DNA from 3 places in the Microbispora sp. NPDC088329 genome. Region 2 is predicted to be linked to each of the others. Evidence: predicted binding sites of a transcription regulator. Region 2 holds the regulator's gene; each other region holds the start of a gene.
The links. The regulator LexA, encoded in region 2, represses DNA repair genes until DNA is damaged. The targets are predictions, from matches to a motif close to TCGAACANNTGTTCGA.
Positions count from the first base shown of each region.

Region 1: the regulator LexA is predicted to act here: its motif matches at 2,022-2,037, upstream of AB0O28_RS16465 (DUF6504 family protein).
Region 3: the regulator LexA is predicted to act here: its motif matches at 2,020-2,035, upstream of AB0O28_RS08300 (Rv2578c family radical SAM protein).

Region 1 covers NZ_JBFBIP010000007.1:185,845-189,115, reverse strand. The annotation lists gene dnaE (DNA polymerase III subunit alpha) at 1-1,589, opposite strand, end outside; gene AB0O28_RS16465 (DUF6504 family protein) at 1,681-1,947, opposite strand; gene AB0O28_RS16460 (GntR family transcriptional regulator) at 2,266-2,964, opposite strand; gene AB0O28_RS16455 (NRAMP family divalent metal transporter) at 3,253-3,271, shown strand, end outside.
Region 2 covers NZ_JBFBIP010000012.1:133,929-137,199, forward strand. The annotation lists gene nrdR (transcriptional regulator NrdR) at 118-582, opposite strand; gene lexA (transcriptional repressor LexA) at 1,014-1,730, shown strand; gene AB0O28_RS22775 (aminotransferase class I/II-fold pyridoxal phosphate-dependent enzyme) at 1,817-2,926, shown strand; gene AB0O28_RS22780 (cellulase family glycosylhydrolase) at 2,936-3,271, opposite strand, start outside.
Region 3 covers NZ_JBFBIP010000003.1:224,233-227,503, forward strand. The annotation lists gene AB0O28_RS08295 (TetR/AcrR family transcriptional regulator) at 140-751, shown strand; gene AB0O28_RS08300 (Rv2578c family radical SAM protein) at 824-2,011, opposite strand; gene AB0O28_RS08305 (DUF3040 domain-containing protein) at 2,147-2,404, shown strand; gene AB0O28_RS08310 (penicillin-binding transpeptidase domain-containing protein) at 2,491-3,271, opposite strand, start outside.

The DNA.
Region 1 (3,271 bases), on a different contig from region 2:
AGCGACCGGTCGTTCAGCCCGCTGTCGCGCAGCTCGGGCAGGTCGGACAGCGCGGCCCTGATCTGCCTGGCCCGCACCTGCGGGAACGCCTTCGCGATGACGTCGACCTCGTGCGGCGGCAGGCCCATCGCGGCGCCGACGTCCCTGATCGCGCTGCGGGCGCGGTAGGTCTCCATCATCGACACGCAGGCCACCCGCTCCTCGCCGTACCGGCCGAGGATCGCGCGGTAGCAGTCGAGGCGCCGGGCCGACTCCACGTCGATGTCGATGTCGGGCAGGCCCTTGCGGCCCTCCGACAGGAAGCGTTCCATCAGCAGGCCGTGTTCGAGTGGGTTCACCTCCCCGATGCCGATCAGGTAGTTGACCAGGCTGCCCGCCCCCGAGCCGCGGATCGCGCACCGCACGCCCATCGCCCGGATCATGTCCGTGATGCCGACGACGGACGTGAAGTAGCCCGACAGCCGTTTCTTCTCGATGACGTGGAGCTCGGCGGCCAGCCGGTCGCGAGCCTCGGACGAGCGTTCCAGCCCCCGCCGGGCCAGCCCCTCCTCGCAGCGGCGCCGCAGCAGCGGCACCGGGTCCTCGCCGGCCTCCGGCAGGTGAAGCCGGGGCCGCTCGGGGTCGAGCAGGGGCACGATCTCGACGGGATCGAGCACGCAACGCTCGGCGACGCGACGGGTCTCGGCCAGCAGGCGCGCCGCCCGGCCGGTGTCGCCGCCGCAGACCCGCGCGGCCACCCGTGCCATCTCGGCGCCGTCCTTCAGGTACGCGTGGGCCGTGGGGTCGTCCAGATGCCGCCCGTCGAGGGGCACCAGCTTGCGCGCCGCGTCGAGCACGTTGCCGACCTGGTGGTCGGCGGCGTCCAGATAGCGGACCGCGTTGGTCAGCACGACCGGCACGCCCGCCGAGTCGGCCAGCCCGATCATGCGGGCGGCGGTGTTCGCGTCGCGGTAGCCGTACAGGTCGGACACCTCGACGACCAGGTCGGGGACCACCGCGCGCCAGGCGGCGAGCAGGGCGCGGGCCTGGTCGTCGCGCCGCTCGGCCACCGCGCGGCCGACGCCGGAGCGGGGCCCGAGCAGCACGGTCAGCCGCGGCTCCCCGTCCGGGCCGGACGCGTGCTCGGCCACCATCCCCGGCGTGACGTACGGCTCGCCGCGCTCCCCCGCGTGGTGGGCGGCCGTGACCAGGCGGCACAGCGCGGCCCAGCCGCCGGTGCGCGCGAGCACGACGACCCGCGCGGGTCCGGTCGCCGTCCCCCGGCCGTGCCCATGCCCGTGTCCGGTGCGGCGGCCGGACGGCAGGCCGCCTCCGAACAGGTCGTCGGGCGTCGAAGAGCCCGGTGTCGAAGAGCCAGGTGCGGAAGAGGCGCCGTCGAGGGCGAGATCGACCCCGACGACCGGGCGGACACCCCTCTCGTGGCACGCGATGACATGCTTGATCACGCCGTAGAGGCCGTCGCGGTCGGTCAGCGCCAGTGTGTCCATGCCGTGCTCGGCGGCCCGCCGGACGAGGGCGGCCGGGAACGCGGTGCCGTACCGCAGAGAGAAGGCGGACGCCACGTGCAGGTGAACGAAGGGTTCCGTCACCGGCGTCCCCCCGTCCGTCCCCCGGCCCGTACGGCGTTCCGTCCTCCAGCGGCCCGTCCCCCGGTCATCGTGGGTGGCTGGAGCGTTCCCATCAGTCCCAGGCCCTCAGCAGGAGCCAGCCGCCGCTGGCGGTGTCGAAGCGCAGTTCATAGGTCCCGACCTCCTTGCCGGCCGCGGCCCCCAGTCGCCAGAACCGCCGTTCGCCGGGATCGGCGTCCGAGGTCTTCCACCATTCCCTGGCGACCACCCAGTGGTCCTGGATCTCGCGGACGGTGTAGAGCCGGTCACGCCAGACGAACTGAGCAGGGTGGCCGTCCCGGACCCACACCTCGATCGGATCGCCGTAAAGTCTGCTCAAGACTCCTTCTCCCTGTGGCTTTCTGGCCACCCGGGGGAAGACGGGCGGATGATTCGGGCAGAATCGCCGCTACTTCGAACATACGTTCCCAGGAGATCGAACGCAAGTCGGCGCGGCCCGTTCCGGGGGGCGAAAGCCCAGGAAGCGCGTCCGGCAGCGGGTGCCGAAGGGACCAAATCCCGCTGCCCCGGCGGAGCGCCGCCTCACCGCCCGTCTTGAAAACTTCCGCAGCACGGCCGCCGGGGAAGACACCCCCGTTTCCCTGCCGGGGCCGCACGGGGCGGGCGGGCCGGGATTCCGCCCCTGAGGATGAGGGGCTCAGGCCTCGCGTTCGGCGAAGGCTGCCAGCAGCTGGGCCTGCGCGGTGTCGAAATACGCGAGCAGCTCCCACTCGGCCCGCTCGTGGTCGCCGGCGGCCAGCAGCGCGGCGATGCGCGCGTTGTCCTCCAAGTAGGGCTCGTGGAAGAGCCTCAGCTCGCCCATCACGTGGAAGGCCAGCCGCAGCTCCGCGAGCAGGCGCGCCATCGTCGCGTCCACACGCGGGCTGGCGAGCAGCGCGGCGATCGCCCGGTGGAACCGCATGTTGGCGGTGCCGACGGCCACCCAGTCGCCGGCGTCCGCGGCCGCCTGCCCTTCTTCGACGTGGCGCCCCACCTCCCGTACGGCCTCGGGCGGGGCCGTGACGACGGCCCGCACGCCCGCCGTCTCCAGGACGCGCCGCATCGCGTAGATGTCCGCCACGTCGGCCGCCGCGAGCTTGCGGACGAAGACGCCGCGGTGCAGCTCGTGCACCAGCAGGTTCTCATGGGACAGCAGCCTGAACGCTTCCCGGAGCGTGTTGCGGGAGACGCCGAGGAGGTTGCCGATCGTCTCCTCCGACAGGCGGGTGCCCGGAGGCAGGGAACCGTCGATGACGTTCTCCCGCAGGACGTCGGCGACCAGTTCCGCGGCGCTGGCCCGATCGAGCACCGGCCGAGCCGCGCTCAGCCGCTCTGCCCAGCCAGCCGTAGCCGTCATCCGCAACCCCTTCTCGACCGCCGGATTACTCCAAGTTTAGGCAGCGGCTGGCGGCCGGAACCGCGTCGGCCGGGCGTCAGCGAGCTCATCATCGCCGAGCGTCGGGAGTTCACAGCATGGTGTGGCGCGGAGGTAACCCACAAGAGTATTGATGGATCGTTGAACAATCCTCTAATTTTACGAGGAGGTGAGCAGAGGAGTCTCCCAATGAACCCACCCCCCAAGATCCAGGCGGCCGCCCCCGAGGGCACCAGAAGCGGAGGACCCCGCGCGGCTCTGCTCGGCGCGATGTTCCTCATGGCCACGA
Region 2 (3,271 bases):
TTCCCCCTCCCAGGGCCCGGTGGAGCCCCTCTTTCGGACCACGCTCGTTACAACCTCATCGTCACGCCGCGCCGTCGCGCGCCGCCGTCCGCCTCGTCCCGGCCCCCCGGAAGGCGCCTACTCCTCGGCCTCAGGGCCGTGAGCCGCGCGGAGCCGCTCGATCTCCGCCTCGAAGTCGGCCAGCGTCTCGAAGCCCCGGTAGACCGACGCGAAGCGCAGGTACGCCACCTCGTCGAGGTCGCGGAGCGGCCCCAGGATGGCCAGGCCCACCTCGTGGGAGGCGATCTCGGCCGCACCGGTGCCCCGGATGCTCTCCTCGACCCGCTGCCCGAGCTGGGCGAGGGAGTCCTCGCCGACCGGGCGCCCCTGACAGGCCCGCCGCACGCCGGCGATGACCTTCTCCCGGGAGAACGGCTCGGTGACCCCGCTCCGCTTGCTCACCATCAGCAGCACGGTCTCCTGGGTGGTGAACCTGCGCCCGCACTCGGGGCAGGTGCGCCTGCGGCGGATCGCCGCCCCGTCCTCGGCCGCGCGGCTGTCCACGACCCGGGTGTCGGGATGGCGACAGAACGGACAGTGCATTTCATCGCCTCCCTGAACGCACATCCCGAACACAAGGTGTGGTGAACTTACACCGCTGTGACTACTAGATGTTGTGGTCCAACCGTAGAAGTGCCCGACCTTGAACGCAAGTCGAACCGGCCCTGGGCCGGGAAGTGCCTGCTCGGTGCGCGTGTCGCCGCTCCCGTCACCGCCGCACCACCTGCCCCACGGGTCGCGCGATAGGCCCTTTACGCACCATTCCCCGCCGTTTTATGCACGGCGTCTGACCTGGGCGTACAGACGCCACAGAAGATCGGCTGAATCGAACACGGGATCGATCGAACTCCCGTACGATGAGATGAACGGCGAGATCGGTGATTTCGCTGGATATCGAACAATTGTTTGACGGTGATCTTGAATCGCGGTACGGTCGCTCTGTGCGACATGAGGAACACGGATTGAGAGGTGGCATCGTGAGTGACCGAAGTGAGCAAGCGGATGGCGTCAGCGACCTCGCGGTTCGCAGGCGCGACTCGCTTGGCCTCACCCCGAGGCAGCGGAAGATCCTCGAGGTGATCCGCGACTCGGTCCAGCAGCGCGGCTACCCGCCGTCCATGCGGGAGATCGGGGAAGCGGTCCAGCTGACGAGCACCTCCAGCGTGTCGCACCAGCTCACGGCGCTCCAGCGTAAGGGTTACCTCCGGCGCGACCCGCACCGCCCCAGGGCACTGGAGGTCCGGCTGCCGGGAGAGCCGGTGCTGTGGGTCGATCCGGACGCCACCCCCGAGGAGGAGGCCGGGTTCACCCGGCCCACGGCCGCGTACGTGCCGCTGGTCGGCCGCATCGCCGCCGGTGGCCCCATCCTCGCCGAGCAGAGCATCGAGGACGTTTTCGCGCTGCCCAAGCAGCTGGTGGGCGAGGGCACGCTGTTCCTGCTCCAGGTCTCCGGCGACTCCATGATCGAGGCCGCCATCGCCGACGGCGACTGGGTCGTGGTGCGGCAGCAGCCGGTCGCCGACAACGGCGACATCGTGGCCGCGATGATCGACGGCGAGGCCACCGTGAAGACCTTCAAGCGCAAGGACGGGCACGTGTGGCTGGTGCCGCACAACCCCAACTACGAGCCGATCCCCGGCGACGAGGCGACCGTGCTCGGCAAGGTCACGGCCGTTCTCCGGAAGCTGTAGCAGCACCGGCGCCCCGCGATGCGACGCGCCGCGGGGCGCGACGCCGCCTTTCCGGCGGTCACTAAGCGACAATTAGGGTGAGTCGGATGAGATTCGACTCGCTGTCCCTGGATGCGCTGTCCCTGGATGCGGCCCGCACCCGCGACGGAATCAAATGGACGCACGCCGAGGCCGGCGTCATTCCCGCCTGGGTCGCCGACATGGACTTCCCCGTGCCCGGCGCGGTCACCGAGGCCATCGCGCGACGAGCCGCCGCGGATCTCGGCTATCCCGCATGGCTGGACCAGCCGACCGCCGGCCCTCTGGCGGAGGCGTTCGCCGAGCGCATGGAGGCGCGGTACGACTGGCGGGCCGACCCGTCCCACGTGCGGTCCTACACCGACCTCAACCAGGCCCTCCAAGTGCTGCTGCACGTCATGACCGAACCCGGTGACGCGGTGGCGCTGCACGTGCCGGCCTACGATCCCTTCCTCGCCACGATCACCGGGATGGGCCGACGCCTGGTGCCGATGCCGCTGACGGCCGACGGCAGGTTCGAGGTCCCCGGCGAGCCCGTCCGGGTGCTCCTGCTGGTGAATCCGCAGAACCCCTCCGGCCGCTCGTTCACCCGTGCGGAGCTCGACGCCGTCGCCGCGTACGCCGACCGGCACGGCACGCTGGTGATCTCCGACGAGATCCACGCCGACCTGACGTACGCTCCGGCCCGGCACATCCCGTTCGCCACGATCCTTCCCGAGCGCACGGTCACGCTGACCTCCGCCAGCAAGGCCTTCAACATGGGCGGCCTGCGCTGCTCGGTGGCCCACATCGGCGCGAAGGACGCCAGGGACGCGCTGGGTCGCCAGCCCGCCCACATCTACGGGGCGCCCAGCGTCCTCGGGGTGGAGGCCACGGTGGCCGCCTGGCGGCACGGCGACGCGTGGCTGGAGGAGGTGCTGGCCATCCTGGACCGCAACCGCAGGCGCATCGCCGAGCGGCTCCCGTCGGTCGGGTACCGCATGCCCGAGGCCACCTATCTCGCGTGGCTCGACTTCGGCGTGCCCGGCGCGGCGCACTTCCTCGAGCGGGAGGCCCAGGTCAAGCTCAACCCGGGCCCCAACTACGGAGGCGGCGACACCTTCGCCCGCCTCAACTTCGCGACGTCGGCGGCGATCCTGGAGGAGATCCTGGCCAGGATCGCCGCCGCGCTGGCGTGACGCGCCCGCTCAGCTCGCCGTGCAGCTGACCGAGGACGGGACGCCGTTGTTGCCGGACCAGCTGCCGTTGAATCCGAACGTCGTCGAGGCCCCGGCGCCCAGGGCGCCGTTGTAGGACAGGTTCGTCACGGTGACGTTCGAACCGCTCGCGCTGAGCGTGCCGTTCCAGAGCTGGCTGACGCTCTGGCCGTTCGGGAAGGCCCACTTCACGGTCCAGCCCGAGATGGCCGAGGAACCGGCCTTCACCGTGACCTCACCCTGGAAGCCGCCGGGGTACTGGTTGGCGACCTTGTACGTGGCGGTGCAGGTCTTGCCATCCGGAGACGACGGCGACGCCGACGGAGA
Region 3 (3,271 bases), on a different contig from region 2:
GGCGAAAGTCAGAAGACCACCGATGACCCCGCTATTGCGACAGTTGATGCATTAAGATGCTGTCATGACACCGTCCCATCGAGCAAACGGGCCACCAACGATGACTCCTTCAGCGCCGCCACCGGAGGGTGCTCAGCCCGTGCCACAGTCCCGGCGCCGGCCCGGCGGCCGCACCGCCCGTATCCGTGAGCAGGTGCTCGACGCGGTCCTGGCGGAGCTCGGAGAGGGCGGTTACGACGGGCTCACCATGGAGGCCGTCGCGACCCGTGCGGGGGTGCACCGCGCCACGGTGTACCGGCGCTGGGGAGACGTCGGAGGCCTGCTCGCCGACGTCCTGGACGCGGCGGGCGACGACGCCTGGCAACCCCCGGACACCGGTTCTCTGGAAGGTGACCTGGCGGCACTCAACCATGAGATCCAGGACGCGCTGACCGCACAGCCGCCCATCATGGGGGCCCTGATCGCCGCTTCCTTCCGCTCCGACAAGGCCGACCACGCCCAACGGCGGCTCTGGGAAGACCGCTACGCCCGCTGCGAGGCCATCGTCCACCGGGCGATCCGGCGCGGCGAGCTCCCCCCGCACACCGATGCCCGGCCACTGCTCATCGCCGCCACCGCGCCCGTCTACCACCATCTGGTGCTTCTGCGCACGCCCGCCGACCCGGGCCTACCCGGCCGCGCGGCCAGAACCGCCGCCCTCGCCGCATCCGCCGGCGCCTTCGACGGGACCCCGCCGTCCGGCGACACCTGATCACTCCGTCGATCCCGTATCGGACGATCACGCCGCCCAGAGTGAAATTCCACGCGGGCGAAGGTGGCCGCCTTAAAGGAGTGTGAGCTGTTCGGGCGTCGCGGCGGGCGCGGGCGGCGGCGCCGACCGTTCGCCGGGGCGCTGTCCGGCGCTGGCGCCGCGCGTCCCCGCTGTTCCGGCCCCGCGTGCCTCTGCCGCTCGGCCGCCGCGCGCGCCTGCTTCGCCGCCGGGTGGAGCCGACCGGCCGATGCCGTGCTCGCGGGCGAGCGCCCGCACCATCTCGCCGATGCGTTCCTGGTAGGCCTTGGGGGCGTAGGCGCCCCTGCCGTACAGCTCCAGGTAGCGGGGGACCAGCCGGGGGTGTTCGCGGGACAGCCAGGCCATGAACCACTCACGCGCGCCGGGCCGCAGGTGGAGCACGATCGGTGTGACATGCGTGGCGCCGGCCTCGGCGATGCGCCGGACGGTGGTCTCCAGCGTCCGGGGCGAGTCGGACAGATAGGGGAGGATCGGCGCCATGAGCACGCCGCACGGGACCCCGTGCCCGTTGAGGGCGGCGCACACCTCCAGCCGCTTGCGCGGCGACGGGGTGCCGGGCTCGACGGCCCGCCACAGCGACTCGTCGGTGAACCCGATCGAGACAGCGGTGCTCACGTCGGTCACCTCCGCCGCCTCGGCGAGCAGGCCGAGGTCGCGCAGGATGAGCGAACCCTTGGTCAGGATCGAGAACGGGTTGCGGGCGTCCCGCAGGGCCGCGAGGATCCCCGGCATCAGCCGGTAGCGGCCCTCGGCCCGCTGGTAGCAGTCGACGTTGGTCCCCATCGCGATGGGGTGCCCGCCCCAGCGGGGCGCCTCCAGTTCCCTGCGCACGAGGCCGGGGGCGTTGACCTTCACGACGATCTTCGAGTCGAAGTCCCGTCCTGAGTCCAGATCGAGGTATTCGTGCGTCTTGCGGGCGAAGCAGTACGTGCACGCGTGGGTGCAGCCCCGATAGGGGTTGACGGTCCACTCGAACGGGACCCGGCTGGCCGAGGGCACCCGGTTGATGATCGACCGCGCGTGGATCTCGTAGAAGGTGACGCCGCGGAACTCGGGGGTGTCGAAGGTCCTCGCCACGGCCGACCGGGCGAACAGGGGCGTCGTCCCGCCCTGTCCGTCGCTATGACGTCCGCCGCCCTGCCCACCGCCCTGGCCGCCGTCATCGTGCCCGCCGTCACCCGTGTCGACGCCCACGTCGAGGCGCAGCCCATCCCACCGCACCTTCCGATTAGAACAGAGGTTCGATGGAGATCGCAACGTGCAACGGGCGGTAAATCGCGGCCCTGGAAACGGCTAACGATCTTCATCGTTGGGCAGAACGTCGGCACATACCTTGCGTTCTGGGAGAGTTGCGCGATGGCCTGGTCGCAGGACGAAGAGCGGATGCTGGCGATGATCGAGCGGCACCTCACCGACGAGGACCCGAAGCTCGCGGCCAGGCTCGAGTCGTTCAACCACCGTGCGGAGCGCGGGCGGCAGGGGCGGAGCGCCGGCCGCCGCCGGCCCGGCCGCTCGACGGTGATCATCGCGGTGAGCTGGCTGCTCATCGCCACGTTGATCGCGACCCTGCTGGTCATGGCCCTGCGGCACGACGCCGCCGCTCTCCCCGTGTAGCTCGGGCGTCATCCGGCCCTCCCGGCACCCGGGCGAGCGCGGTCACCCCACGCCCGCTGCGCGCGCCGCCCGCCTCGGCGGCGGGATCAGGACAGGCCTTTGAGGAAGCGCGCGGCGACCGGAGCCGCCACGGCGCCGCCCATTCCGCCGCCCTCGACGACCACGGCGAAGGCCAGGTCGCCGCGGAAGCCCATGAACCAGGCGTGCGAGTCGAGTTCGGGGCCGGTGCCGAACTCGGCGGTCCCGGTCTTGCCTGCCGTCCCCCCGGGAAGTCCGGCGGCGTGGGCGGTGCCCTTGGTGACGACCGCCCGCATCATCGACCGCAGGCCCGTGACGACGTCCTGCGGCAGCTCCTTGGGAGCGGCCTTCTGCTTCATCGAGGGCACCAGTGTGGGCGGCCGCCAGGAGCCGTCCGCCACGGCGGCGGCCACGGTCGCCATGACCAGGGGACTGGCGGTGATCCTGCCCTGCCCGAAGGACTCCGCGGCAAGGTCGGCGGCGCTGGTGGCCTTCGGCATGCTGCCCGCGGTGGCCGGGACGCCGATGCGCAGCGGCTGGTTGAAGCCCAGATCGGTCGCCAGGTCGTACAGCTTGGCCGCGTTCAGCTTGTCCGCGGCGAGCGGGGCGAACGTCGTGTTGCACGAGTGGGCGTAGGAGTCGAGGAACGACAGCGATCCGAACGCCTCGTGGTCGGAGTTGCGGATCTTCAGCCCGCCGACGACCGCCTCCTTCGGGCAGGTCACCCGGCTGGACGGGGTCAGTCCCTCGGCGAGCAGCCCCGCGGCGGTGATCGTCTTGAACGTGGACCCGGGCGGATATCTGCCGTCCAGCGCGCGGTTGAACCCGCCCCTGTTGTTGACGACGGCG